DNA from 2 places in the Pseudoalteromonas maricaloris genome. Region 2 is predicted to be linked to the other one. Evidence: predicted binding sites of a transcription regulator. Region 2 holds the regulator's gene; the other holds the start of a gene.
What was found. The regulator FliA, encoded in region 2, starts transcription of late flagellar genes. The targets are predictions, from matches to a motif close to CTAAAGNTNNNNNNNNNNNNGCCGATA.
Positions count from the first base shown of each region.

Region 1: CTT31_RS06860 (VC2046/SO_2500 family protein) is a predicted target of FliA. The motif match lies at 10,397-10,423, and genes of this name have one in related genera.

Region 1 covers NZ_CP024625.1:1,595,308-1,611,586, forward strand. The annotation lists gene CTT31_RS06790 (CBS domain-containing protein) at 1-211, shown strand, start outside; gene hrpA (ATP-dependent RNA helicase HrpA) at 365-4,258, shown strand; gene CTT31_RS06800 (response regulator) at 4,340-4,723, shown strand; gene CTT31_RS06805 (PilZ domain-containing protein) at 4,733-5,023, shown strand; gene CTT31_RS06810 (class I SAM-dependent methyltransferase) at 5,084-6,274, opposite strand; gene CTT31_RS06815 (HD domain-containing protein) at 6,402-7,043, shown strand; gene CTT31_RS06820 (ion channel) at 7,062-8,042, opposite strand; gene CTT31_RS06825 (M48 family metallopeptidase) at 8,269-8,925, shown strand; gene CTT31_RS06830 (helix-turn-helix domain-containing protein) at 8,948-9,343, opposite strand; gene CTT31_RS06835 (DUF2938 domain-containing protein) at 9,416-9,913, shown strand; tRNA gene CTT31_RS06840 (tRNA-Tyr) at 9,931-10,015, opposite strand; tRNA gene CTT31_RS06845 (tRNA-Tyr) at 10,042-10,126, opposite strand; tRNA gene CTT31_RS06850 (tRNA-Tyr) at 10,156-10,240, opposite strand; tRNA gene CTT31_RS06855 (tRNA-Tyr) at 10,261-10,345, opposite strand; gene CTT31_RS06860 (VC2046/SO_2500 family protein) at 10,458-10,979, shown strand; gene CTT31_RS06865 (YchJ family protein) at 11,341-11,817, opposite strand; gene CTT31_RS06870 (SulA-like leucine-rich domain-containing protein) at 11,863-12,258, opposite strand; gene CTT31_RS06875 (tetratricopeptide repeat protein) at 12,587-13,036, opposite strand; gene CTT31_RS06880 (NCS2 family permease) at 13,158-14,447, shown strand; gene CTT31_RS06885 (hypothetical protein) at 14,515-15,276, opposite strand; gene cysB (HTH-type transcriptional regulator CysB) at 15,691-16,279, shown strand, end outside.
Region 2 covers NZ_CP024625.1:1,414,552-1,427,769, reverse strand. The annotation lists gene CTT31_RS06065 (chemotaxis protein CheW) at 1-381, opposite strand, end outside; gene CTT31_RS06060 (ParA family protein) at 390-1,160, opposite strand; gene CTT31_RS06055 (protein-glutamate methylesterase/protein-glutamine glutaminase) at 1,288-2,433, opposite strand; gene CTT31_RS06050 (chemotaxis protein CheA) at 2,508-4,739, opposite strand; gene CTT31_RS06045 (protein phosphatase CheZ) at 4,753-5,529, opposite strand; gene cheY (chemotaxis response regulator CheY) at 5,549-5,932, opposite strand; gene CTT31_RS06035 (RNA polymerase sigma factor FliA) at 5,975-6,709, opposite strand; gene CTT31_RS06030 (MinD/ParA family protein) at 6,712-7,572, opposite strand; gene flhF (flagellar biosynthesis protein FlhF) at 7,565-9,040, opposite strand; gene flhA (flagellar biosynthesis protein FlhA) at 9,060-11,162, opposite strand; gene flhB (flagellar biosynthesis protein FlhB) at 11,246-12,376, opposite strand; partial or broken gene fliR (flagellar biosynthetic protein FliR) at 12,386-13,164, opposite strand; gene fliQ (flagellar biosynthesis protein FliQ) at 13,167-13,218, opposite strand, start outside.

The DNA of each region.
Region 1 (16,279 bases), 180 kb from region 2:
GTCCGATGTGATGACAAAAGAGCCTCTGTGTGTAAAACGCGAAGACAGCATAGTGCAAATGGCAGATTTGATGATTTGTAATAAGCCCAAAGTGTACCCGGTAGTTGACGATGAAGGGCGCTTACTTGGGGTTATCAGTCGTGCAAATGTGTTATTAGCGTTGGATAAGCATTTACATGATGCTTATGTCTCTGGTCACCGCTACGTATAAAGCGATGAAATTTACGAGCTGTTAAGTTAACCCATGAGGAGTTGCCTTGAGAATAACAGCAAAAATCTCAATTCCTAACCAAATTTAGTTGGGTTCGTCTAATCTGATTTGATAAACTACACGGCGTTTTATGTAATCACAAGGTGTCGTGTAGTGCAGGTTGACTCGCTGTTCAAAGAGCTAAATTCATGTCTTAAAAAGGATCACTTCATCCTCAAAAAGCGCCTCCATGGTGCGAAAAAAATTACCGATCAAGAAAAGCAAAAGCAGGTAGTCGCAAAAGTAGCGGCTGCAATAGCAAAAAGCCAAGAATTAAAGGTAACAAGAAGTGCTAATATTCCAGCAGTAGAGTATCCTGAGCAATTACCTGTTAGCCAGAAAAAAGACGACATCAAAGCAGCCATTGCGAATAACCAAGTGGTTATTGTTGCCGGTGAAACAGGCTCGGGGAAGACCACGCAGCTGCCTAAAATTTGTTTAGAGTTAGGTCGAGGCGTGGATGGCTATATTGGTCATACACAACCAAGAAGACTAGCGGCAAGAAGTGTATCTACCCGTATCGCAGAAGAAATTGGCTGCGAGATGGGGCAAGAAGTTGGATTTAAAATTCGCTTCTCAGATCAAGTTTCTGACAATACATACGTCAAACTGATGACCGACGGTATTTTGCTCTCGGAAATTCAACAAGACAGATTCCTCAACCAGTACGACACAATCATCATTGATGAAGCGCACGAGCGTAGCCTGAATATTGATTTTATTCTGGGTTATTTAAAGCAGTTGTTGCCGAAGCGTCCAGATCTTAAAGTGATTATTACCTCAGCAACCATTGACCCAGAGCGTTTTTCCAAACATTTTAGTGACGCACCTATTATTGAAGTGTCAGGGCGAACTTATCCAGTAGAAGTGAGATATCGTCCAGTTGAAGATGTAGACTCACAAAATGGCGAAGCAGAAAATGACCAGTTGCAGGGCATTTTTGATGCGGTTGATGAGCTTTGTGCCGAAGGACCCGGGGATATTTTGGTATTTATGAACGGTGAGCGTGAAATTCGTGACACCGCTGATGCGCTGGCAAAACGCAATTTAAAAGGCGTTGAGATTTTACCTTTGTATGCGCGCCTGTCTAATGCCGAACAAAATCGCATTTTTGCGCCCCATAGCCAACGGCGCATCGTATTGTCTACAAACGTTGCAGAAACGTCATTGACCGTACCAGGTATTCGCTATGTTATCGACCCGGGTACTGCGAGAATAAGCCGCTACAGTTATCGAACCAAAGTGCAACGCTTACCGATTGAAGCGGTATCACAAGCCAGTGCAAACCAACGTAAAGGTCGATGTGGGCGTGTGGCATCCGGTATTTGTATTCGCTTATATTCTGAAGACGACTTTTTAGGGCGTCCTGAGTTTACCGACCCTGAAATTCTAAGAACCAATTTAGCTTCGGTTATTTTGCAAATGCTGGCACTTGGACTTGGTGATATAAGTCAATTCCCATTTGTACAAGCGCCTGATAGCCGTAATATCAAAGATGGTATGTCGTTACTTGAAGAGTTGGAGGCGATAGTTCCTGCACAGCGCAGAGAAAAAGCCAAGCTCACAGAATCAGGTCGTAAACTAAGTCGCTTACCCATAGACCCAAGGCTTGCCAAGATGGTGATGTCAGGGGCACAAAACAACGCGCTTTGGGAAGCGATAGTGATCACTGCGGCACTGTCTATTCAAGACCCAAGAGAGCGTCCTCAAGACAAACGTGCAGCAGCTGACGAAAAACACAATCGCTTTGAGTGCGAACACTCTGACTTTGTTGCATATCTAAACCTATGGAATTATATCGAAGCGCAGCAGCAAGCACTAACGCGCAACCAGTTTAGAAAGCAATGCCAAAAAGACTTTTTGGCCTATATGCGCGTACGTGAGTGGCAAGATATTGTATATCAGCTGACCACGGTATGTGAGGAGCTCGGCTTTAAAATAAATAGCAGTCCTGCAAGTGATGAGGCTGTCCATCAATCATTGCTAAGCGGTATGCTTAGCCATATTGGTGTGAAGGACGAAAAGCAAAAGCAAGTTTTTAAAGGCGCACGTAACAGCCAATTTCATATTTTCCCCGGTTCAACACTGTTTAAGAAAAGCCCTAAGTGGCTGATGTCTGCGGAGCTTGTGGAAACCAGTAAACTTTATGCTCGGGTTAATGCCAAGATCGATGTAAATTGGATTGCACCGCTCGCCAAGCATTTAGTTAATAGCAGCTATAGCGAGCCGCATTGGGAAAAAAAGGCTGGGGCGGTTATCGCATTTGAACAACAAACCTTATACGGCTTGATCATCGTTGGCCGCAAACGCACGGTGTATAGCGATATTGATCCTGTGGTTAGCCGAGAGATATTTATTCGTGAAGCGTTAGCAAACGGTCAACTTGGCCAGAGCGAAGGTTTTTTAAGCGCAAACCAAAAATTGGTTGAAGAAGTGCAGGCGCTTGAAGATAAAGCGAGGCGTCGCGATATCCTAGTCGACGAAGAAGATGTGGTTGCGTTTTATAACGATCGAATTCCACAAGACGTAAATAATCGTGCTGCGTTTAGTAAATGGTGGCGTTCACAAAAGCAAAAAGACAAACGCTTTTTGCATATGACGCGCGATCTGTTAATGAAGCATGACGCCGAGCATATCACGGATATTCATTATCCAGATACGTGGCAGCAAGGGCATTTGATCTTGCCTCTCAGTTATCACTTTGACCCAGGCCAAGCACTAGACGGCGTGGTGGTCAATATTCCTCTGGCATTATTAAACCAAGTTCAAGATGAAGGTTTTGATTGGCATATCCCTGCGCTCAGACATGAGCTGGTTTGTGGGCTTATTAAGTCACTGCCGAAGACCTTAAGACGTAACTTTGTGCCGGCACCAAATTATGCCGATGCTGTGCTTGCCGCCGTTGAGGTAATGCAAGGCTCATTTATAGAAGCGGTGGCCAACCGTTTACTCAGAATGACAGGTGTCAAAGTCGCCGAGTCAGATTGGGACGTTAGTTCACTTGAGCCGCACTTAAAAATGCAATTTCAGGTAGTTGATGACAAAGGCAAGGTGATAGCCCATAGCTTTGATTTATTGGCACTTAAGGCAAAGTTGCAAGGGCAAGTGACCGAGACGCTTTCGCAAGTGGCAGAGCAAGGGATTGAGCAGACGGATATTCAGCAGTGGGATTTTGGCGAGCTGCCAGAGCAATATACTAAAAAGCAAGGCAATTATGAGATTAAGGCTTTCCCTGCATTAGTCGATAAAAAGCAAAGTGCGGCTATAGAACTGTTTGATAACGAAGTAAAAGCCCAAGCGGCGCATCAAGCAGGATTGCGCCGTCTTGTGCTACTCAATGTTCCTTCGCCTGTTAAATACCTGCAGCAACACTTACCAAATAAGGCTAAGTTAGGATTGTACTTTAACCCCTTTGGTAAAGTGCATGATTTAGTTGATGACTGTACGCAAGCTGGGGTTGATAAGTTGCTGCGTGCATTTGGTGAGATCAGAGATGACGTCGCGTTTGAAAAAGCCAAAGAACACATTCGAGCTGAGCTAGGTGACACTGTAGTTGAAATTGCGAAGCAAGTTGAGGCTGTGCTTAGTATTGCCCACAGTATTAACAAGCGTATGAAAGGCAGAGTGGATCTCACGATGATCACCGCGCACGGCGACATAAAATCTCAGTTATCCGGTCTTATCTTTAAAGGCTTTGTCACCGCTCATGGTGCTGACAAAATCTCTGATATTTTGCGTTACATGAAAGCGATTGAAAAAAGGCTTGAAAAACTTGCGGTAGATCCAAACAGAGATAGGCTGTGTGTACTAGAATTGGAAAAAGTTGCTGCGGCCTATCAAGACAAGTTGGCAAAAATTCCTTCTGGATTACCTGTACCAGAGTCGCTTATAAATATTTTTTGGATGCAACAGGAACTTCGCGTGTCTTTGTTTGCTCAAACATTAGGAACGGCTTACCCAATTTCGGCTAAACGCGTTCTGAATTCGATAAAAGAGTGCGAAATATAAACTTGCATTTTAGAGTACGACAGTTACTTTATTATATGAGGAAGTAAAGTTTTGGATTGTGAGAAGGAAGCGGCATTGAATATGTCCACACGAGAGAAAAGGAAAAATGCACCGCATCTGCTAGTGGTCGACGACGAGTATTTTAACTATGAAATGCTCGAAGTGGCGCTGTCAGGGGCGTTTGAGCTGAGCTATGCAAACTCGGGCACGAGTTGCTTGTCTAATGCGATTGCTGATCCTCCAGATGCTATTTTGCTTGATGTGTGTATGCCGGGCCTTGACGGTTACGACACCTGTCGAATGTTGAAAAATACACCAGAGACGAAGGACATTCCTGTATTAATGGTATCTGGTTTAGAGTCCGAAAAAGAACAAAAAGCGGGATTCGATGCCGGCTGCGATGCCTATGTGGTAAAGCCATTTTCAATGCAATCGCTATTAGAAAAAATAAAATCAATGGTGTAGGAGCATTATATGATCAATGAAGATAAACGCCGTTTTATGCGTATGTCGGTGGATGCAGTTGCAAAATTAACCGAGCTTGAGTCGGGTAAAGTGCACCAAGGAGTTTGTCACGATTTAAGCGCCACAGGGTTGTCGGTGACAGTGAGCGACCCAATTGAAGCAAATTCAACCGTTGACATTTTCATTGATTCCAGTGGCGATATGATCCAGCCACTTAGTGCTCACGCGACCGTGATCCGCTGTAGTCAAGAACAGGACGAGCAGTGGATTGTAGGGCTTGAAATCACCAAGTTTAATTAGATTACCTAAGCCCTAAAGGTGGTATTGAAGTTTCCTCCGATACCACTGTAAATTGCTAAATCAATAGACCTTACAAATTAGGCCTTTTAGGTAAAAGCCTTCTGGATAATTGCCTGCAATAGGGTGGTCGGCTGCTTGATTTAGCCTTTCCATAATTAACAATTCTTTACCGGCATCGAGCGCAGCGTCTGCAACGACTTTCTGGAACAGGTTTTGTTCCATAAGGCCAGAACATGAGAAGGTGAGTAACGTGCCACCTGGCTTTAATATCTGCATGGCAATCATATTGATATCTTTATAGCCACGACAAGCGCCGTTAAGTTGCGCCTTACTTTCTGCAAACTTTGGTGGATCCATCACGATAGTATCGAATTGACGGCCCTCATCACGATACTGTCTTAGTAGTTTGAACACGTCTTGCTTAACAAACTCAGCTTTCGATAAGTCTAGTTCATTATGTTCTACATTGCGTTTAGCTGTGTCGAGTGCTGGCTGCGATACGTCAACGTTGATTACTTTACTACAGCCACCGCGCAGTGCATAAAGGCCAAATGTACCGGTGTAGCAGAAGCAGTTAAGCACTTCTTTGTCTTTTACAAAGCGCTCTAACGCGGCTCTACTGTCGCGTTGATCTAGATAAAAACCGGTTTTATGGCCGCCGATGATATCGACTTCAATCTTTAAACCATTTTCGCTTATAAGGACTGGTGCGGTTGGTGCGTCGCCTGCAAGCGGTCCGGTAATTTTATCAAGGCCTTCTTTTTTGCGCACATCAACATCTGAGCGCTCGTAAACATGACAATCAGGAAATAGTGATTGCAATGCCATTACTATTTCACCCTTGTGGCGTTCGGCACCAGCGCTTAGCAACTGACAAACCAAGTAGTTATCAAACTTGTCAATTGTTACACCTGGCAGACCATCTGATTCTGCGGCACACAATCTAAAGCCAGTTAAACCACCTTCAGCAATAACATATTCTCTGGCTGCTAGTGCACGTGCGAGTTTTTGCTCAAAGAACGCTTGGTCGATATGTTGTGATTCATCAAATGTCCAAATTCTGGCTCGGATCTGAGAGTCTGGACTGTAAGCGGCTGTCGCGAGGTATTTACCCTCATTGCTGTATATCTTAACGGTATCGCCAAGGGCGGGTTTACCTTTTACTTTTTTAATGGCCTTTGAGAAAACCCAAGGGTGTTTTCTGTTAAGGGATTTTTCTCTGCCTGGTTGCAGATATAGCGCGCAAGTCATATATTTTCTCTAATCTTTCCTGATAGCTGCCATTTTAGTGAAGGGTGTGGCAACATACAATCAGTAATGCCTTTCCCGCTGAATTTGTGTGGGTTTATTTGTCAAATATTAATAAAAGTTGAGCTTAATGACGTTAAAAATGCATGAATTAGAAAAAGCATGTGAAGAGTTTATGCTGTCGACACCATGTGCAGATACCGCCCATGATTTGTCTCATATCAAGCGTGTAGTTAAAGTCGCAAAGTCGCTTTGCGAAGCTGAGGGGGCGGATCCTGCTGTGGTGATCCCTGCTGCTTGGTTACATGATTGTGTTGCCGTAGCAAAAAATCATCCAGATAGACCGCTGGCGTCGAAATTAGCTGCAGATAAGGCGGTTGCCTTCCTAACAGAGTTGAAGTACGACACGGATAAACTCGAGGCTATTCATCACGCCATTGTTGCACACAGCTTTAGCGCCGGTGTCACACCCACGACATTAGAAGCCAAAATTGTCCAAGATGCAGACAGAATGGATGCGTTAGGGGCGATAGGTGTTAGCCGCTGTATGAAAGTAGGTGGGGCGATAGCGCGTAATCTTTACAATGTAGAAGACCCCTTTTGTGAGCACAGAAAAGCTGACGATACCAAATATACCTTAGATCACTTCTTCATTAAGCTGCTGCATATTAAAGATAACATGCATACCACCGCAGCCCGTGAGCAGGCACAAACCCGCACCCAATATATGCTGGATTTTTTAGAACAACTGAAATCAGAAATCGCGGATTAAAAAATGACGAGATGAGTATCATCTCGTCATTTGCTTTACAAAAACCACCACAAATAGCGCTAATGAAAAGCTGCCGGTAAAAGCCTCTACTGCTGCGATCAGCCGGGAGATCCCCACAGGCGTAATATCCCCGTAACCCAAGGTTGTGAAGGTAACAACACTAAAATAAAAGCTGTTCAGCAGCGCCATGACGTTTTCAGATACACTGTTGTCTAAGTCCAGTTGCATTATCTGGTCTTGAAACGAAACGCCAAATAGAAAATAGCAAAATGCACAGGTAATTATCATACCTAAACTGAAGCGAATGACATTTTCCGGCTTTTCTCCATACCCACATAATAAGTCGACAAAGCTGGAAATAAGGTGACGTTTTGAAAAGCGTGGATACTGTGCATGTCGCATGCGCAGCTCTTTATATGTAAAGCGCCCAACCATTTCAAATAGTCCTTGGTTTTCTGCGCCCTTACGTAGTAAACGATAGATCTCTTCGGATTGTAGAAACAAGTCTTCCGCGTCTTCTTTGGCTCGGTTTCTACGAGCTTCAAAAGCTTGCTGCTCTTGTAGTAATTGCTCGCCGAGTTCCATATTATCGATACGGGTGTTTTCAAGCTTTATGCCGAGCAAATTGGTGCTTTCTAAATTACAGCAGTGCAGACTTGCTTCTCTCAAATCGGCCTTCATTAGCGACGCATGCTTAATGGTATTATTAAACAGGTGCGCCCCTTTCAAATTGGCACGATAAAAGTTGCTATAAGATAGATCATAGCCATGATGATTTTCAAAGTTAACAAGATTGAGCCCCTCTAAATTGGCTCGCTTCAACTCTAAGCCTTGCAACAAACCGCCGCGCTTGGCGTAGCGTTCAAGCTTTTGGCTTAGCTCCAAGCCACCTTTATCGAATTTATTGTCATGCCAAAAGCAGTAACCTGAGCCCATATCGATTTCACTGCATTTTTTTCCCTCAGGTGACACATATTGGCAAATGGGTTTATCAGCCATAGCTTGCCTAAATCAAAATGCCTTTTTCATTAAGCGTAGCAGCAAAAATAATAAATACGGTGATTTAACGAAAAAATCTTTCTAATTTATAGAGTGTTAGAAACCACACTATTGATGGTTGTATTGTCATTGTTGATCAAATTCATCATCTTACATGGCGTTTGCAGTGACTCTGATAAGTTGCTCATATTATAATGCATGCTTTAGTGACTAAGAATTTGTTACCTTGCAATATCAATTGAAGAAAAGCCGAAAGCGTAAGAGCGTTGCGATAAAAATAAAAGCTGGCCAAGTATTTGTGTATGCACCAGAGCAAGTTTGCGAGCACTGGTTACATAATTGGGTGGAAAGCAAATCCGATTGGATAAAATCAAAGCTTGCTCTAAAAATCACACCTGAGAGCCCTCGGCCACTGGAAACAGGAATTGTGCAAGTATTCGGTGAGACCTTTACCATTCAAAGGGGCGAAAGCACGATCTCTGTAATTGATTTTGATAACAAAAGGGTGTTACTTAAGGCTGTCAAAAATGAATGGCGTGAATTAGTTACGCTGTTAAGCGAAACGCTAAATGACTATGTAGATATGGTTATTGCGCGCTATCAACCTGATATTCAAGCTCGCTTTGATACGCTAAAAATACGCGTTTATAAAAGCCGCTGGGGCAGCTTTTCATCTAAAGGCGTGCTTGCGTTTAATACGCTTTTGATTGGTGCGCCTAAGTGGGTAATTGATTATGTGGTAGTGCACGAACTTTGCCATTTTCATGTCATGGCACACAATAGCGCATTTTGGCATTTGGTAACAAAGTACTATGGCCACGACCATAAAATGGCTCGGCGTTATTTACGTGACCACGGTCGTGACTTGATGATTGAGCATTAGCATAGTGTCCTGTTTATGCCTATTATTTCTCGGGTCTCGCTTTTGCTGCGCGTTTTAACAGCTTCTGAAATGTCGGACATTCAAAGTGGCTTGGCGCAGGACATTTGGCAGCGTGATAGAGGCCATCTCGCATTGCAGTTAAATGCTTAATGGTTTCATTTAATTCATCCCCTTTGGATTGTAACTTCGCCCTATCAATATCCGCTTTACCCTCGGGGGTAAACATGTCCGCTATTTCATCTAACGAAAAGCCTGCGTTTCTGCCTAGTGTAATAAGCGCTAGACGTTCAAGTATCGAAGGGGGGAAAACACGTTTGAGCCCTTGTCGACCAATCGATCGGATCAGTCCTTTTTCTTCATAATATCTAAGCGTGGATGCGGGTAAACCAGACTTCTTTGCTACTTCACTGATATCCATTCTTGCCCTTGACTTAAAGTTAACTTGAACTAGTAGGATAGCGGCTATCAGTAAAAAAGAGGAGTAAAAATTGTGGAAAACCTATATATGATGTTAATGCCAGCAGTTGTGATTGGCGTAGGTGCAACGCTTGTTATGGATTTGTGGGCATTTATGCTCAGTCGCGTGTTTGCCATAAAGGGCTTAGATTATGCATTGGTTGGTAGGTGGATTGGACACTTGTGTCAAGGTCAGCTTACGCATCAAGGTATCGGGCGTAGTAAACCAATATTTGGTGAACGTGTCATTGGCTGGGGCGTGCATTATCTCATTGGGATTGTATTCGCCTTGGTGTTACTACTGAGCGTGGGCAAGCCTTGGTTGACTGAGCCTAGCCTTTTCATTGCGTTAGTTTTTGGCTTAATAACGTGTGTTTTTCCATTTTTTATTATGCAACCCTGTTTTGGTGCAGGGGTAGCAGCATCTAAATTACCAGAGCCGAATAAGGCAAGGGTAAAAAGTATGGCAGCACATTTGATTTTTGGCTTTGGATTGTTTTTAAGCTCGTTTATATATGTAAGCTTATTGTGAGAGCAAGCAATAGAAGGTGGTGGAGGGAGCTGGATTCGAACCAGCGAAGGCTGAGCCGTCAGATTTACAGTCTGATCCCTTTGGCCGCTCGGGAACCCCTCCATCATTTGGAGCGTTTACTTTAAAAGTGGTGGAGGGAGCTGGATTCGAACCAGCGAAGGCTGAGCCGTCAGATTTACAGTCTGATCCCTTTGGCCGCTCGGGAACCCCTCCATACATTTTAAAGCGTTACAATTTGAAAGTGGTGGAGGGAGCTGGATTCGAACCAGCGAAGGCTGAGCCGTCAGATTTACAGTCTGATCCCTTTGGCCGCTCGGGAACCCCTCCGAAATTGTAACTGTTGTTTATGGTGGAGGGAGCTGGATTCGAACCAGCGAAGGCTGAGCCGTCAGATTTACAGTCTGATCCCTTTGGCCGCTCGGGAACCCCTCCTAAACAACGGCGGTGATAATAACAAAGTTTTTTTCGAAGTAAAGAAAACTACTAAAGTTTTTCGGAAAAAGGCCGATAAATTCATAATTAGCAAAATAATCGGTTGGAATACATGCAAATTGATGGCGTTTTAATCAGTGAGTCGCAATTAGGATCCGCATTGAACATTAGTGTTCATGAGACGCGCTCTGCCGATTTTGCCATGCTGTTATCTATGCTATCAACCGATGCATTAGATTTTAGCCAATTTCACCTACCAAAATCTGAAGCTGCCGCAAAAGATAACTCAGAAGAAACACTAAAAAAGCAATTTGAAATAGGTCCACAAAAGCCGCTTGCGCCAAAAGAGTACAATATGCTTATTGGTCAGCATAACGCGCAGCTGGTATCTATGGGGGCGATGGCAACCTTGCGATTGCAAGAAAATTTAAATCCAGAACCTTTTGCCGCACGAAATGATAAAAAGCATATTCCACTCGAAGTCGTAGAAAATTTGGAACCAGCGGTTAAAAGACGTTTGGCGAGCGCGCAAGGTAAACAGGCCTTAGTTGCTGATAAGGCAATGGATGCGGCTGGTTTTTATGATCAAATTGCAACGGGTGATATGCAGAGTATGTTACGCGCGACGGCGTAACAACATTAGCTGCTTTTACTCCTTCAAAATTGAGCAAATTTAAGACAAACGGGTATTAAAACTTGTCATTTCACAGCTGTTTGCTTCGTTACTAGACTGACATAAAACGCCATGCTTATCGTGCCTCATGTTTAATACCAATTGAATTAATTCTCTAATCAATTTGAAGGGTGAAATAGCATATTAGCTTCGTTAAAAATTTCTCATTTAGAACAACTAAATAGCAAAATGTTTGCCTTGCTACTAAAGCTATTTCCCCGCTTCAAGATAGATCATTTACTTAATACAACTGGTATAAGCTAAACGGCCTTTAATCATCCTTAGCTTGCTTCAAGCTTTTTTATTGCTTTGTATCTAATCTCTAATTCAGGTTATTTTTGGTACCGTGGCACTTTTTGTACTTTTTGTCACTGCCGCACGGACAGAGGTCATTTCTGCCTACTTTGGTTGTAGGTGTATCGTACAATTCACCATCTAAGTAATACCATCTGCCTGCTTCGGTAATAAAATTTGACCGCTCATGGAGTATATAGTGTGTGTTTTCTGCGATATAGTGCGCCTTAAACTCAACGATCCCCTGAGTAGCTTCTACTACTTCTTCTAGCACTTCCAATTTTATAAAGTGTGCATAATTAGCAAATGCAGCAATATCGTCGATATTGTTTTGTGATTGTTTAGCCTGGGCGTAGGTGTCATGAATATACTTTGCATCTTTTAAGCAGTATGCAGTATAGCGAGAGCGCATGAGTATTTGTGGACGCTCTGCGAATTTTTGTCCCTTAAGGTACGGCTCACAACATTGCGAATAGGGAAGGGATGAATTGCAATAACAAGACATAAAAACTTCAGTTTTAACAAATTTATATCCTGTTATTGTAGCTTGTTAAGCGCTTTGAAAACAGTGGATCGCAACGTCAGATACCGGCAGTTCCATTTTGTTGATAGTTTGCACTGATGCAATATCAGTCCAAATCACCACCGCAGCGAAATTACCATTGCTGATAGCACTTTTAAGTACATACTCAAGGTCGTATATGTGCTTTTGCCTAATGACGAGCAACTTGCTTGCATCAACTGAAGCACTTTCTAGCAGTGACTTGTTTGGTACATTATCGGGCGCAACGAGTAGCGTCCAGCCTTGTTTATGCTGACATTTATGTAAAACTTTAAGTAACTCTAAGCTAGCGACGATCTCATCTTCAACGATTACATTATTGATTTCGTTAAGTGTGTAATAAGTCGAATTATTTGGCTGTAGAAGTGTATTGCTGTGTAACATAATTGTCTCACTGGTTATCTATACAGTATTTGTATACAGTAGTTTATACAGTGTGTGAATGCAAGGAAAATTGCTAGCTTTTTAATCAATATTCAAGCTTAATTTTTATTTAGTTTAAATTTTTAATATAAAACAAATGGTTGTGGTTTTTTGAAATGAGAGCTTAATTGACGAAAGTTCAGTATGAGTAAAGCATTAGGAAGTTTTCTCAGCTGCTATACAGTAGTTTTCCTACTGTACTATTGTGATCGTTGCAGAGGGTAAGCGTACGTTTACTGAAGAGAGGCTTGGCTACGCCTAGCCTATATTTTGGTGAGTAAAATTTAATTTATTGGCTAATATGCTGTAGTTGATGGATTTGCTCGTAAAGTGTTGCAGCATAGCACTGTGCATCTCTAAAGCGCTTAGTTGTAAGGAAGCGGCGTACATCTAGTAGTACCTGTTCGGCGCCTTTGTGCCCTTGGCTGCTGGCCAAACTTAACCAAGCGGCTGCATGAAAAGGACTGGGTGGCACTCCTTGACCTTTCATAAACAACAAACCTAAAAAGAACTGTGCCTTCAAATCACCAGACATCGCCGCCAGTCTTAGCCATTTTGCCGCAAGCGGAAAAGACTTTTCTTTTAGGTAATAGAGACCTTTTTTCAAAGCTTGGGTATTGTCATGAAGATCTGGGAATTTTGCGTCTGCTTTTAATGGCGACGTTACAAATTCAAGCACATTCAGCAGCTGCTGTTCTAAGTCATGGTTTGCTGAGTTGTCGGTGCTATTTTGATCCATATCTTTATTCGCAATAATGTTGATAAGCAGAGTGTAGCTGAATTTTAACTATTTTGTCCGAGTTTTAAAGTGATTCGTGTTAAAATCCAACCACTTGTTCCTCAAATTTGTAATTTTAGTTATGCTTGAGCGGTTATTTTCACTGCAAGCTATGCACACCAATGTAAGAACAGAGGTGATTGCTGGCTTGACGACATTCGTTACTATGGTTTACATCGTTTTTGTAAACCCTGCAATGCTAGCAGAAGCTGGTATGGATCACGGCGCTGCTTTTGTAGCAACTTGTATCGCAGCCGCAATCGGCTGTTTTATTATGGGGCTATGGGCAAACTATCCGTTAGCGCTTGCGCCTGGAATGGGCTTAAACGCCTTTTTTACCTATGGTGTTGTGCTTGGCATGGGTTATACATGGCAAAGTGCATTAGGCGCGGTATTTATGTCGGGCTGTTTATTTCTATTTTTGAGCGTATTCAAAGTTCGCGAGTGGGTGATCCAAGCTATACCTATCGTGCTAAAGCGTGCGATCGCGGCAGGTATTGGCGCATTCTTAGCGTTAATCGCGCTAAAGAACGCGAAAATTGTTATCGCAAGCGATGCTACATTAGTACAACTTGGTGATATCACTTCTCCCGGCCCGCTATTAGCTATTGCGAGCTTTTTTGTGATTGCGGCGCTTATGTACCGTGAAGTCAAAAGTGGCGTGCTTATCAGCATTTTAATGGTAACGGGTATTGCGTGGGGGCTTGGGCTTGTAGATTATCATGGGGTTGTTGATATGCCCCCAAGCATCGCGCCGACCTATATGCAGTTGGATTTGAGCGGAATTTTTGAGCTTTCCATGCTTAGCGTGGTATTTGCATTTTTATTTGTCGATTTATTTGATACCAGCGGCACATTGGTTGCGGTGACGCAAAAGGCTGGATTATCTGACGAACATGGTCGCATGCCAAGGTTGGGTAGGGCACTGTCAGCTGACAGCACTGCGACGATTGCTGGCTCAGTGCTCGGTACCTCAACGACGACTTCATACATCGAATCAGTGTCAGGTGTATCCGTTGGTGGCCGAACAGGGTTGACAGCCGTGGTCGTGGGGATCTGCTTCTTACTCATGATATTCTTTGCGCCACTGGCACAGATGGTTCCTGCATATGCGACGGCAGGCGCGATATTGTATGTGTCGGTATTAATGCTACAAAACCTAAAGTTGATTAATTGGGATGAGATGAGCGATGCTATTCCGGTCAGTGTTGTGTTATTGATGACACCGCTCACGTTTTCAATCGCGCATGGTATTGCTTTGGGTTTTATTTCTTATACGGCAGTTAAGTTGGCGTGTAATAAGGCAAATGAAATCAGTATCAGCGTTTGGGTACTGACAGTACTCTTTATCGTTAAGTTTGCTTTTGGTTAAGCAAGTGGGTTTACTTCATTTGTAATAAAAAAGGCTGGGTGACCAGCCTTTTACGTAAATGATGGTGTTACCATTTCTTCTTCGGTGCAAACAATACGTCCAAGTCGTCTTGTTCTTGCTCTGCTTTCTTTTTCACCGCTGATGCGTTGGACGCTCTAAGTTCACTGCTGATCTCTTCTAAATAACCTTCCAGCTGTGCTTTTTTCTCTTTTACATAGTCATCATTGTATGAGACGGCGCAAATTGTAGCGTAAGCTTTTTCAAAGTATTGTCTTGCCGAACCGACCATATTTGCAGTCCTTGCTGAAAGCCCTCGTTTTATCTGGCTTTCAACATTGATTTTAAGCTGAAATCGCTCCAGCCTACGGTCTTCATTAACGAACAATTGAGTGTCTACTTTACCTTTACTATGCTCAGAGCGCAGTAGTTGGCGTAATTTCTTTATGCCTTGAACTAATGCGATAATTTGCTTGTCATTGTCAGGAAGTGCTATCGAGTCTGAGTCAGCTGTTTTTTCAGGCTGAGTATTTAAGCGCTCTTGCGACTCGTGTAAGCGACTTTTTAATTCTTTCGAAGTAGGAGACAACTCCACCATTGCGGCTAAAGCGTCATGCACGCGGCGCTGAATGATACGGATCATGACTTCAGACATCGGAATATTGCTGCCGTTCATGATGACGTCTTCCGCTTCTTCTATTACGCGTTTTTGCTTAGCAAGTTCTTTACGTCTCTCCGCTTCTTGTTTCTCTTTATGTTGCTGGATCGCGCTTACCCAAACTGCTATGACGATAAGTGCAACAATCAACATTATTATAATAGAAACAAACATACTGAAATCTCTTTCATGTAACCACCAGTGTAATTTTTTAATCTTACATGAATTCGTACTATTCTGAACAGGTTTACGACAATAACCTGTAAAAAAGATAAAGAATTCATTATTTTTTAGTATAGTCGATGCCTAAATGAGCGGTTAGTTTTAGTGAAAGATAGTCGCCAGATTTAGCACGTGAGTTTGCAAAAGCGTGTCAAAATATTCGCTATTTGGCCAAATGACTGTCGGAGCGTCAGTGAAAATGCTGATATTTAGTACCTCTTGGCTACCTCATTTTTACCAAATGTGCTAGCCTACATAAGGTCGTAACAGGCGGTTTTTATCGCTTTGCACTAAACTAGCTAACAAAAAAGCGGTTTTGCTATGGGCTGATGCTCAACATCAAGAGATCATAAGAATAAAAGCAATATGAAATTACAACAATTGAGATATATCGTCGAAGTGTTGAATCACAACCTTAATGTGTCAGCGACGGCGGAAAGTTTATATACCTCTCAACCCGGTATTTCAAAGCAAGTGCGCATGCTTGAAGACGAGTTGGGGGTACAAATTTTTGGCCGTAGCGGTAAGCATTTAACGCATGTTACGGGCGCGGGTAATGAAATTATTAATATTGCTCGTGAGATCCTCTCTAAAGTGGAAGGGATCAAAGCGGTTGCAAATGAACATACCTTACCAGATCAAGGTAAACTGAACATCGCAACGACGCATACACAAGCTCGTTACGCGTTACCTCCTGTGATCCAAGGGTTTATGAAAAAATACCCTGCAGTTTCTTTACATATGCATCAAGGTACGCCACAACAAATCTCTGATGCTGCCGCTCGAGGTGATGCTGACTTTGCTATCGCCACCGAGGCACTGCATTTGTACAGTGATCTGGTCATGCTACCTTGCTATCATTGGAATCGCAGTATTGTGGTCGCCAAAGACCATCCACTTGCACAAAAAGGCAGTGCACTTACGGTGCAAGACGTCGCTAAATATCCGTTGATCA
Region 2 (13,218 bases):
TGATTTAAGCGGAACCGCCAGTGTTAAGCCTGCAACTTCAAAAAACAATGCCTGAAATTCACCTTCTTGATAGGCTTCCCTTGCAGAAACGGATTCTATCGTTGTCTGTTCTTTGATAATAGATGTATTTTCAGTGACTTCAAGATCTTGAGCTAATTTACTCGGTTGTTCTTCAATAACTTCACTCACCGACTCCTGAGGCTCTGTTGCAAGGACAGCTGGAAGGTCTGTATCTTCAAGTTCGGACTTCGGCTCTTTTACTTGTTCAAGTAGCTTTGCAACCGGTGATAATTCGCATTGCTCAATCTCTGGCTCCTCTTGTAATAGGGCGCCAAGATACTGCTTCATCACCTTTTCATTTGCAAATAAATGCTTACTCATTATGCTCTCTAGCTTAACTGCTTCAAATAGTCCAATAGTGCACGATAAGCGAACACGCCTCGTGATTTAGGACAAAATTGTACTGGGACTTGCTGTGCAAGACTCGCATCCCTAAATTTGGTATCTACGGGAACCACACCTGGCCAAACGGCCTCTTTGTATGTTGCTAGCAACGTTTTATACGCCTCCAACGACGCTTTGGTCCGTTTATCATACATAGTTGGAATGATAGTATATTGATACTGTTTCTGCTGTGAAGACTGCATCAGCTCCATCGTGCGCATCATTCTATCTAGTCCCTTCAACGCCAAAAATTCAGTTTGGACAGGCACTAAAATTCGCTCACTCGCTGCTAATGCGTTAACCATCAGTACCCCAAGCACTGGTGGACAGTCTAAAATAGCATAGTCATATTGATCCGCTATTTTTTCGAGCGATTTCTTTAAGATAAGCCCCATGCCCGTTTTATTACCCATACTACGATCAAGCGTAGCAATGGCCATAGTGGCAGGCAAAATATCAAGATTCTCTATGGTTGATGGACAAAGAGACTGTAAAATTTCTTCACTCGTCATGCTGCTGCCGCGTGCAAAAATATCATACACACTGACTTCTAACTCTTCAGAATCAATACCAAAGTAATATGTCAGTGAAGCATGTGGATCAGTATCAATAAGCAAAACTCGGTGACCCTGCTCAGCAAGAATGCCTCCTAAGCTCACCGTCGTCGTGGTTTTACCCACGCCACCTTTTTGATTTGCTACTGTCCAAATTTTCACTCTATATTCCTTCGCTTATCACTATTGATTTCATTCAATAGATACTATACCAACTCAATGTTATTCATTCTTTTTAGACGTTTGATATTTACAAGCTTCAAGCAAAGCAACCAAGTGATGACTTAGTCTATTGGTTACCCGCTTCTTTATTAATTCTCGCAGCAAAGTCTTGTAGGGCGATACTATCCGACGAAAGTCCAGCGCCAGCGACAGCTTGAGGCATACCATAAACAACACAAGTCGCTTCATCTTGCGCCCAAATAGTGGCCCCTACCTGTTTTAGCATACGAGCACCATCTCGGCCATCTGCGCCCATTCCCGTTAAGACAATCGCTAACGTGTCGCCACCATAAGCTTTTGCAACACTTGCAAATGTCACATCAACGCTGGGCTTATAGGTGATCCTTGGACTATCATCTTCGAACACTTTTAGTGTCTTACTACCACCGCGATTTTCAACCAGCATTTGCTTACCGCCAGGGGCTAAATAGGCCACCCCAGGCATTAATCTATCACCTTGCTCGGCTTCCTTAACCTTAATCTGGCATAAACTATTCAATCTTGCTGCAAACGCAGGTGTAAATGCGGCCGGCATATGCTGGATAAGTAAAATTGGATGAGGAAAGTTTGCAGGCAACTGAGTTAGTATTGTTTGCAGTGCAACGGGTCCACCTGTTGATGTACCAATTGCAACCAGTCCATATTTCTTACCCGATGCTCTAGCACCCGCAGCACTGGACGTACCACCAGATACAGGCCTCTGAAAACTTCTATCCGGTTGAGGGATCGTTGCTCGTCCTGTATCAGCGCGAGTTGCTCTAGACTCGACGCGCTTTGGCGGAGTCGCAATAGTAGGGCGAGTAAAACGGCTAACGCGACGGCGGCCAATTTCCTTTACCTTATTTTGTAACGACTTAATTGCTTCTTCGCTATTACGAGCGATGTCTTCAAACTTTTTAGGTAAAAAATCTACAGCGCCTGCATCCAGTGCATCTAACGTAGCACTAGCGCCTTCACGAGTTAACGAAGAAAACATTAAGATTGGGGTCGGAGTGGCCTGCATGATCTGCTTCACCGCACTGATCCCATCAAGCACAGGCATTTCCACGTCCATCGTAATTACGTCTGGACGCAATGAAGCGGCCTTTTCAACCGCCTCCTTGCCATTAACTGCGAAATCTATAACTTTGATTTCACTGTCTTTTTCTAAAATTTCACTGACTCGACGACGAAAAAAACTAGAATCGTCTACGACTAACACTTTAACTGCCATTGGCAACGCTCTTTAATTTGCTCTACAGCAGAGCAGCAAATGCCGCTCTAGAATTCGAACTACGCCTAATAAAATTAGGCGTAGTGTTTTAATAAGTTGGGGACATCAAGGATTAGCGCTATACCACCATCAGATGTGATGGTAGCACCGGCCATACCTGGTGTACCTTGTAATAACGCATCTAGTGGTTTGATTACGACTTCCTCTTGGCCTATCAGAGAATCAACCACAAAACCGACTTGTTTAGTGCCAATTTGCGCAATGACAACATGGCCTTCAGCCTTTCTCATGCCCCTGTTCGCACCTTTTACCAACCAATGTTCAAGATAAAATAACGGAATTGCTTTTTCTCTCACTATGATAGTCAACTGACCATCAACCACATTCGTTTTTGTCAAATCTAAATGGAAGATCTCGTTCACGCCGGCAAGTGGTAACGCAAACGTTTGCTCTCCGACTACTACCATCAAGGTAGGTAAAATAGCCAGTGTAAGCGGTACCTTAATCTCTAATACGGTACCAACACCCAATTCTGATTGGATATTTACCGAGCCATTTAATTGAGTGATCTTCGTTTTAACAACGTCCATCCCAACACCACGACCAGAAATGTCCGAAATTTGCTCTTTTGTTGAGAACCCTGGTGCGAAGATCAAATTATAGGCTTCAGTATCGGACAGTCGGCTTGCTTGATCGGAGTCAATAACGCCTTTATTTATAGCAATCTTTTTGAGCTTTTCAGGGTCCATACCGGCACCATCATCTCGAATCGTGAGAAGAATGTGATCTCCCTCTTGAGATGCTGACAATGTGACTGTACCCATTCTTGGTTTGCCCGACGCTTCGCGTACGTCAGGCATTTCAATGCCATGATCTACTGAGTTTCTCACTAAGTGGACCAATGGATCTGCAAGCGCTTCAACCAAATTTTTATCTAAATCCGTCTCTTCGCCCTGTAAAACTAGGTTGATTTCTTTTTTCAAGCTGCGAGCAAGGTCTCTCACTACTCGAGGAAAGCGACCAAATACCTTTTTGATTGGCTGCATCCGCGTTTTCATCACGGCGCCCTGCAAATCAGCAGTGACTACATCAAGGTTCGAAATAGCTTTACCCATGCTTTCGCTGTTGGTGTTATTCGCTAAGCTAACCAAACGGTTACGAACCAATACTAATTCGCCAACCATATTCATGATTTCATCAAGACGTTTAGTATCAACTCGGACCGTGGTCTCAGCTTGTGCCGCAGGTTTCTTCGCAGCGGCTGGTGTGGAAGCTTTTGCAGCCTCGGGCTCTTTTTGCGGTGCTGGTGCTGGAGTCGCAGGCTTAGCTTCAACTTTGGGCGCAGGCTTTGGTGCAGGTTTCGGCGCTGGCGCGGCTTTAACAGGCTCTGGTTGCGCAGGTTTAGTCTCTGAAACCTCTACTGGCGATTCATCGACCGCTTTAGGTGCACTGCCTTTACCATGAAGCTCGTCCAACAAAGCTTCAAACTCATCGTCGGTAATTTCTTCGTCGCCAGTAGACCCACTTGGGGCTGCTGGTGAGGTTGATTTAGCCTTAGGTTCACTCGCTTCTGAGGCAACAGCATCTTCTGCATTTGGTGCTCCACCGAATTTACCAACACCATGAAGTTCATCTAAGAGGTTATCGAATTCGTCATCGGTGATATCACCATCATCTGAGGTTGATACAGCTTCAGGTTTAGTTGCCGGAGCAACAGCAGGCGCATTACCCGAACCGTGTAATTCATCTAAAAGATTTTCAAATTCTTCTTCTGTTATCTCATCGATGCTGGAGCCGCTATCATCGCCTGAACCAACATCGGCGTCGAATAAAATATCATCAGCACTTAAATCTGGCACCACAGGTTCTGGCTCAGAAGTAGGTTCGTCAATCACTTCACTGACTTCGTCTTCAGATGCAGGCTGGCTAAGTTTGTGGAGTGTTTCAAGCAACACAGGGTCGGCCGCTTCTGGTTCCTCACGGTTTTGAATACAAGCGAACATTTCGTTGATCGTATCCAAAGATTGCAAAATAACATCCATCAGTTCGGAAGTTACTTTTCGTTGCCCTTGTCGTAGTACATCAAACACGTTCTCCGCACCGTGACAGGCATCGACCAGTTCGGTCATACCTAGGAAGCCAGCCCCACCTTTTACGGTATGGAAGCCACGGAAAATCGCATTGAGAAGTTCTTTATCTTCAGGATTATTTTCTAGTTCAACAAGCTGTTCAGATAACAGTTCTAATATTTCGCCTGCTTCAACAAGAAAGTCCTGCAAGATATCTTCATCGACTTCAAAGCTCATACACACTCTCCAACTAGAAGCCTAAACTAGATAGCAAGTCATCGACTTCGTCTTGACCAGAAACCACGTCATCTCGCGATTCAGCGTCAATAATTGGACCTTCAGGTCCAGACAATTCATCACTGATAGTCTCGGTTGTTTTTATTTCGTTTTCATTCGCTTTCACAGCAGTTGAAGGTGCTTCATCTGAAGTACCAAAAACAGTCAAGAGGTGAATGAGACTATCTTCTACTTCTCTCACAAGCTCAATGACGCGCCGAATAACCTGCCCAGTCAAATCCTGATAGTCCTGAGCCATCAGCACATTAGTCATTAAACCTTGTAATTCGTCTGTACGTGTCTTTGAAGTCTGCATAAAGCTGTCGAGATCATGACACAGAGATTTAAACTCACCGAGTTGAATGTCTCTGCTCATCAATCGATCCCAAGTGGGCTTTATTTGCGCTAACTCATCCGCTAGGTTCTGCGCAAGAGGTAAGCTTTCTTCGACCGCGTCCATCGTTTTGTTCGCAGCGCTCTCTGTCATTTCCATAACATAATTAAGACGCTGCTTGGCGTCAGGAATAGCCTCTGTCGTGAGATCTGCGAGGCGAGTATCCAGCTCAAAGTTCTTCAAGGACTCGTGTAATTGGCGAGTCAGCTTTCCGACTTCTGCAAATAACTCCGATTGCTCTTTGTTAGCAGCTTCTAAAATCAGCTGGTCAGCTTTTTCTTGTTCACCTTGTTCTAGAAGCTCAACAAGTTGCTTAGCTTGTTCAAGTGTAATTTGAGGCGCAGCATTTACAGACATAGGCCATATCCCCTTGCTGTTAGCCTAGTCGCTCAAATACTTTTTCAAGCTTAGTTTTGAGCGTACCTGCAGTAAACGGTTTAACAATATATCCGTTCACCCCAGCTTGCGCTGCTGCAACAATTTGTTCTTTTTTCGCTTCTGCGGTAACCATCAACACTGGAATGTGCTTAAGCTTTTCATCTGCGCGTATTGCACGAAGCAAATCAATACCTTGCATGCCCGGCATATTCCAATCAGTTACTACAAAGTCAAACTCCTGATTTTGTAGCATCGGAAGTGCTGTACTACCATCATCAGCTTCTTGAACATTGGTAAAGCCTAAATCTCTTAATAGGTTTTTGATTATTCTTCTCATAGTAGAGAAATCATCAACCACGAGAATCTTCATGTTCTTATCCAAAACTTCCTCCAGTGAGGTTCGAACCCAACTATTTTATGTACTCTAATTTATCCAGTCATTGATTTTAGCTTTAAGCTTTATCATTGCCTGACCGTGAATTTGGCTTACTCGAGATTCACTGACATCAAGGATGGCACCAATCTCTTTTAAATTCATTTCGTCGTTATAGTAAAGTGATAAAACCAGAGCATCCCTTTCGGGTAACGCTTTGATAGCATTTACTAAAGACTCGTTAAAACGTTCATTTTTAACGTTATTAAACGGTTTGTCTAGCGCAAAATCGCTGTTTGCTGGGGTTATCACGTCTTCATCAACCCCAAGATCCTCAATACCGATGACTTTACTTGCATTTACATCATGTAAAATATGATGGTACTCATCTAGAGATATATCAAGTTTTTCAGCGATTTCAGTGTCTTTTGGTTCTCGACCAAGGAGAGATTCTAACTCGGAGATAGCTTCTGCAACCATTCTGCTATTTTTGTGAACAGAACGAGGCGCCCAATCACCACGACGGATTTCATCCAGCATTGCGCCTCGAATACGGATCCCGGCAAAGGTCTCGAAACTAGCGCCTTTAGTTGCATCGAAATTTTTAGATGCTTCAATCAATCCAATCATACCTGACTGGATCAGATCGTCGAGTTGCACACTTGCCGGAAGTCGAGCAATCAGGTGGCACGCCACTTTTTTGACAAGTGGAGCATGCCGTTCAACCACCTTATGAATGTGGTCTGAAGTTTGATATCCCGCAGCTCTATTGACCGGAGAAGCCATAATCACCCGTTTACAAGTTGTTCAATGAAAAATTCTAGATGACCGGAAGGTTGATGCGGAATTGGCCATTTAACTGCCTTAGCAGCAAGTCCCTTAATCGCAATCGCCGCAGGGGAACTCGGAAATAAATCCACGATAGCTCTTTGTCTGCGAGAAGATTTACGCATGTTTTCGTCAAACGGTACGGTGGCCACTAATTCCAGTGCTACATCAAGAAAACGGTCTGTAACTTTTGAAAGTTTAGCAAATAATTCTTGCCCTTCACGCATACTGCGGACCATGTTGGCAACAATTTTAAAACGATAGACACCATGCTCTCTGCTCAAAACTTTGATCAACGCGTAAGCATCTGTAATGGAAGTCGGTTCATCACACACCACAACCATCACATCTTGTGCAGCTCGAGAGAAGCTCAGAACCATATCTGAGATACCGGCTGCGGTATCAACAATTAAGACATCAAATTGCGTGTTAAGCTCGCTAAATGCACGAATAAGTCCTGCATGCTCTGCGGGAGTCAGCTCTACCATACTTTGAGAGCCTGAGGTCGCCGGTACAATTTTAATTCCAGCGGGACCTTCTACGAGAATCTCATCTAGTTCACATTCACCCGACAACACGTGCGACAGATTTTTTTCTACCCTTAGACCTAACATCACATCACAGTTTGCCAAGCCCAAGTCCGCATCTAAAACGAGAACTCGCTGTCCTTGTTGGCCCATAGCGATGGCAGTATTGAGCGAGACGTTGGTTTTACCCACCCCACCTTTTCCACCGGTCACGGCTATTACTTTTACACCCTGGTTGCTATTTTGACTCATTCTACGCAGGCCACTTGCTTGATCTAAAACTGTGTTAATCATACATTCCTACTGACTCTGACGCTACAGGTACACGTCGAGAGTGCTGTGCTTTTATTCTTTTTAAATACAATTGCTCAGCCTTTTTTACTAGCTTTTGAGCATTTGCTACGCGAATGTCTTCTGGCACTCGCTGACCGTTGGTAAGATACCCTATTGGCAAACGATTTTGAATCGCTATGCTAATTATCTCACCTAAACTTAGACTTTCATCAAGTTTTGTGAAAATACAGCCACTTAAATTTACTTTTTTGAAGTGTCTTACTGTTTCTTGTAACACATTCATTTGTGCTGTCGCACTTAATACTAAATAGCTGCGAATATCTACTCTCGCGCTACGCATAAGTGTATTTAACTGTTCAGTTAAGCGCAAATCTCTTTGACTCATTCCCGCCGTATCTATTAATACTAGACGCTTATTGCGTAAATGATAAAGCACTTCTGCAAGTTCATTTGCATCTTTAACTTGCTTAACCGGACAACCAATGATTCTACCATAGGTAGCTAACTGCTCGTAAGCGCCAATTCTGTAGGTATCAGTCGTTATTAACGCCACTTTATCTGCACCGTATTTTTGTGCACCTAATGCCGCTAATTTTGCAACCGTTGTGGTTTTACCAACACCAGTTGGACCCACCATCGCAAATACGCCACCTTGACGAAGAATATCATTGTTAGTGGTGTGCATTTGGTTGATCACCATGTTTAACAATGCATTCCAGGCTTCTTTACGAGAAACATCATCAGGGATAAAGCATGCCATTTGCTCAGCAACGTCTTTGTCTATGCCCATTCCTTCCAGACGATCTACAAGACACGCACGGGTTGGATCGCGACGAGCCATTTCTTGTTTCATTAGACCAGATACTTGATGTTCAAGTAATTGACGAATAGCGTTCATTTCTTCGCGCATTGCACTCATTTCGTCAGGCTTGGCATTTAACTCAGGTAAATCATCACCAAAACCGTTGTCTAATTCATCCGACTCGCCCCACTGCTGTGGCTGCTCAAATGCATCATCATCAAAGTCAAAAGATTGGCGACGAGCTTGCTGTGGCTTCGCTTGGTGCGTCGGCGCAGCAGTTTGTGTTTTACGTTGGCTGCTTAACATTTGCTCTGTATCTATCCCCGACTGGGAGAACATAGAAGCAAGTTCTGGTGAGCGAGGGCGCGGCGCTTGACGCTCAAGCAATGCTTCTAAGCTATCAGCAACTTGCGCTTGCTTTGCTGGCTGTACTTGGCGAGGCTCAGGACGGACAAAGCGAGTCTGTGCTTCTCTTGGGGCTGCTGCATGGGTCGCTGGTGCTTGCTTAGCAGGTGCAGCAGTACGGTCATTATCAATTGCTGCGACGATTTCAACACCATCCGCTAACTTTTTGTTAGACATAATGACAGCATCAGCACCAAGCTCTTCTTTTACTTCATTTAAAGCCGTACGCATATCTTTTGCGAAGAAACGTTTAATTTTCATGTTACAGCCCCTTTATCCTCTATTGTCCAACCGAGCTCACTATCTTAATTTGTCTTTCTTCCGGCACTTCTTGATATGACATCACTCTAAGACCTGGAATTGTATGTTTAACAAATCGAGATAGCACACTTCTTAACATACCTGAGGTTAATAAGATGGACGGTTCCCCTAGCATTTCTTGGTTGTGATGTGCTTCTCTTAATGATTCTTGAAGCCTCTCAGCCAAGCCAGGTTCAATACCTGCCCCCTCATCACCTGCGTTCTGAAGTGACTGATGCAACATCTGTTCCAACTCAGGCGCCAATGTTATGACAGGAATTTCTTCTTCGCTTCCAACGGCATCTTGAACAATCAATCTGCGTAATGAAATTCTTACCGCAGCCGTTAATACATCAGGGTCTTGGCTACGTGGTCCGTACTCAACTAAGGTTTGTACAATCGAGCGCATATCTCGAATTGCAACGCCCTCATTAAGCAGATTTTGTAGCACTTTTACCACGGTAGTGAGCGGTAAAATATCAGGTACTAAGCCTTCTACTAATCTAGGGTGACTTTTCGCAAGCATATCTAATAGATTTTGTACCTCTTCATGACCAAGTAATAGTGACGCATTATTCGTTAATAATTGACTAATATGTGTTGCCACCACAGTTGCAGCATCTACTACTGTATAGCCAAGCGAATGCGCCTCATCTTTTTGGTCTGGCTTAATCCATACTGCATCTAGGCCAAATGCAGGATCTTTAGTCTCTATACCTTTAATCGGCCCAAATACCTGCCCAGGATTAATTGCAAGTTCGTCGCCATGCTTCAACTCACCGGTTCCAGAGCCAACTCCCATTAAAGTAATATTGTATGCATTTGGATCTAATTCTAGGTTATCGCGAATATGTACCGGCGGTACTAAAAAGCCCAGTTCCTGAGATAGCTTTTTACGCACCCCTTTAATACGACTGAGAAGCTCCCCGCCTTGGGCTTGGTCAACTAGAGGAATTAGGCGATAACCTACCTCTAAACCAATCACATCAACAGGTTGTACATCATCCCAACCAAGCTCTTTTTGATCTTGTTGATGGCCACCTTTGGCTGCAGGTCCTTTGGCAGCTTGTTCCGCCTTTTCGATCTCCGCCTTTTTCTTTTGCTGACTTGTGTAATAGGCTATATAGCCAAGTAATACGCCTAACCCTAGGAAGGCAACATGTGGCATGCCAGGAACGAGTCCCATGGTGATCAAAATACCCGAAGCAATAGCTAGTGATTTTTCATTACCCAGTTGGTTTTTAAACTGATCGCCCATGTTGTGCGATTCATTTTGACGCGTTACGACAATTGCAGTGCCAATTGAGAGTAAAAGAGAAGGAATTTGCGCGACCAGACCGTCACCGATTGTCAGCATGGTATATACTTCCATCGCGTGACCAAAGCTTAAATCATGCTGGATCATCCCAACGAAAAGGCCACCTATTATATTAATGGCAAGGATCACGATACCTGCAATAGCATCACCTTTAACGAATTTGCTTGCACCGTCCATTGAACCGTAAAAGTCAGCTTCTCGAGTCACTTCTTCACGACGAGCCCGGGCGTCATCTGCAGAGATAAAACCGGCATTTAAGTCTGCATCAATGGCCATTTGCTTACCCGGCATAGCATCAAGGGTGAAACGCGCAGACACCTCAGAAATACGGCCTGCACCTTTGGTAATTACGACAAAGTTAATAATAATAAGGATAAGGAATACAACTAAACCGACGGCGTAGTTGCCACCAATAACAACACTACCAAAGGCTTCGATCACCTTACCTGCCGCATCACCACCATTATGACCTTCAAGTAATACGACGCGAGTACTAGCTACGTTTAGTGCCAATCGCATGATAGTCGCGATCAGTAGTACCGCAGGAAACATACCAAATTCAAGTGGCTTCAAGGTATAAACAGTCACCAATAGCACCACAAGTGCCAATGCAATGTTGAAGGAAAATAGAATATCAAGCAAAAAAGGAGGTAGCGGCAGAATAACCATGCCAAGTGCTGCAAGCACCAACAATGGAGTACCCACACCTTTAGCATATTCTTTTTTATCTCGATTGAGTTGTTGTAAAACTGCTTTAAATTCCATAACTTAACACAAGCAAAAAATTGACACATAGCAACAAATGCAATATGCGTTCCAATTAATAGCTTATTTTTATGAGAGCAATTTTAATGCCTCAAATCGTCTGGGATTGGTAAATCTCGAGTAAGTGCAACGGGTCTTTTCCCTTTGCCCTTTTGAAAACGATTTAGCTGAAATACATAAGCAAGTACCTGTGCAACCGCGGTAAACAATTGTTCAGGGATTTGATCACCGACTTCGGTGGTGTGATAAAGTGAACGAGTCAATACGGGTGACTCCACAATCGGCACTTCATTTCCTTTGGCTATTTTTCTAATTTGCATCGCAAGTTCATCAACCCCTTTTGCAATAACAATAGGCGCTCCCGCTCGTTCAGTGTCGTATTTAAGCGCAACCGAATAGTGAGTAGGGTTGGTCACAACAACATCTGCATCTGGTACATCCTGCATCATACGTCGTTGCGACATTTCTCTTTGTGTTCGACGGATCCGCGCTTTTATCTGAGGGTCACCTTCTGAGTTTTTGTATTCATCCTTGACTTCTTGCAGCGTCATTTTTAGCTGCTTATGGTGATTATAACTTTGATAAGGGGCATCAATCGCTGAAATAATGATCATAGTGCAACTAAGTGCTAAGAACATCCACGCAATGATTTCTAACGCATGCTCTATACTCGATGGGATTTGCTCAATACTCAAATGTAATATTTCGTTAAAATACATATTGATAAGCAAGATTGCAAAGCCTGCTACTAATACAAACTTAAGAACGGACTTCAATAACTCTATGGCCGCTTGCGGGCCTAACATTCGCTTCAATCCCTTCATTGGAGACATTTTGCTTGCTTTTGGAGCGGCTGCCTGCCAAGAAAAGTTAAAGCCCCCGAGTAACGTATTCCCCACTATTCCTGCAATTGCGATGATAAAAACAAACATGGCCATTGGAAATAGCAGTTCAGCAGCAATATCTCCCCACACAGCAAACATTTTGGTTGTATCGTAGGTTTCATTGCGATTGAGCGACAACATTCGCCCCATAACATTGTAGAGCGCCTTCCCAATTCCAGGCCCATACAAAAGTAGAGCTATTGCAGAAAACAATAACACAAACGTCGTGCCGAGTTCTTTTGAACGGGCTATTTGGCCCTTCTTCCTAGCATCGTCTATTTTCTTGGAGGTGGGTTCTTCGGTGCGTTCTTGACCGGAATCTTCTGCCATTTCAGACTCCTATACCGTGCAACCAATTAGATCGCACATCAGCTCTGTCATTTTGAGCCATTGAAATTCAAATTGTGCTAAAAAATTACCCAATGTCGCCCAAATAATGGTAAGCCCTGCAACTAAGGTAAAAGCAAACCCCACAGAGAAAATGTTCATTTGAGGCGCGGCTCGAGTCATAATCCCAAATGAGATATTGATAATCAACATTGCAGTTAACGGAGCTAATGCAAGTGCAAGAGCCGTAGAGAACATCCATCCCCCCAATTAACTATTCGCCAAAAATTGTCTACCGCCCACCAGTTCCCTGCAATGGGAAAGCTTTCAAAACTATACACTACCATTTGGATCATCATCAGATGGCCGTTATAAACAAAAAACAGTAATGTCGCTAATATTAAATAGAACTGACCGACAGCAGGTACACTCAACCCATTGGCCGGATCTACTACAGATGCGAAACCAAGACCGGTTTGCATAGCAAGGATTTGACCCGCAATGATAAAAGTATTCAGAAGTAGCAATGAACCAAACCCAATAGCTACCCCAGTGACCATTTCTTGAATAACAACTAAAATCATCGAAACGGAGAACAAATCAGTAAATTCTGATTTGGGCAAAACGGGGACCACGGCAAAAGTAACGACCACGGCGAGTGCAAACTTAATTCGGGCAGGTACACTCTGTGCCCCAAGCCCCGCCATTACCATCATCATTGAGCTTATCCGCACCAGTGGAAGTAAAAAATCACTTAGCCACTGCATGATTACCGCAAAGGTGAACTCCATGATTAGCCTGCAATTTCAGGGATGCGCATCACCAAAGAGGTAAAATAGTCCATT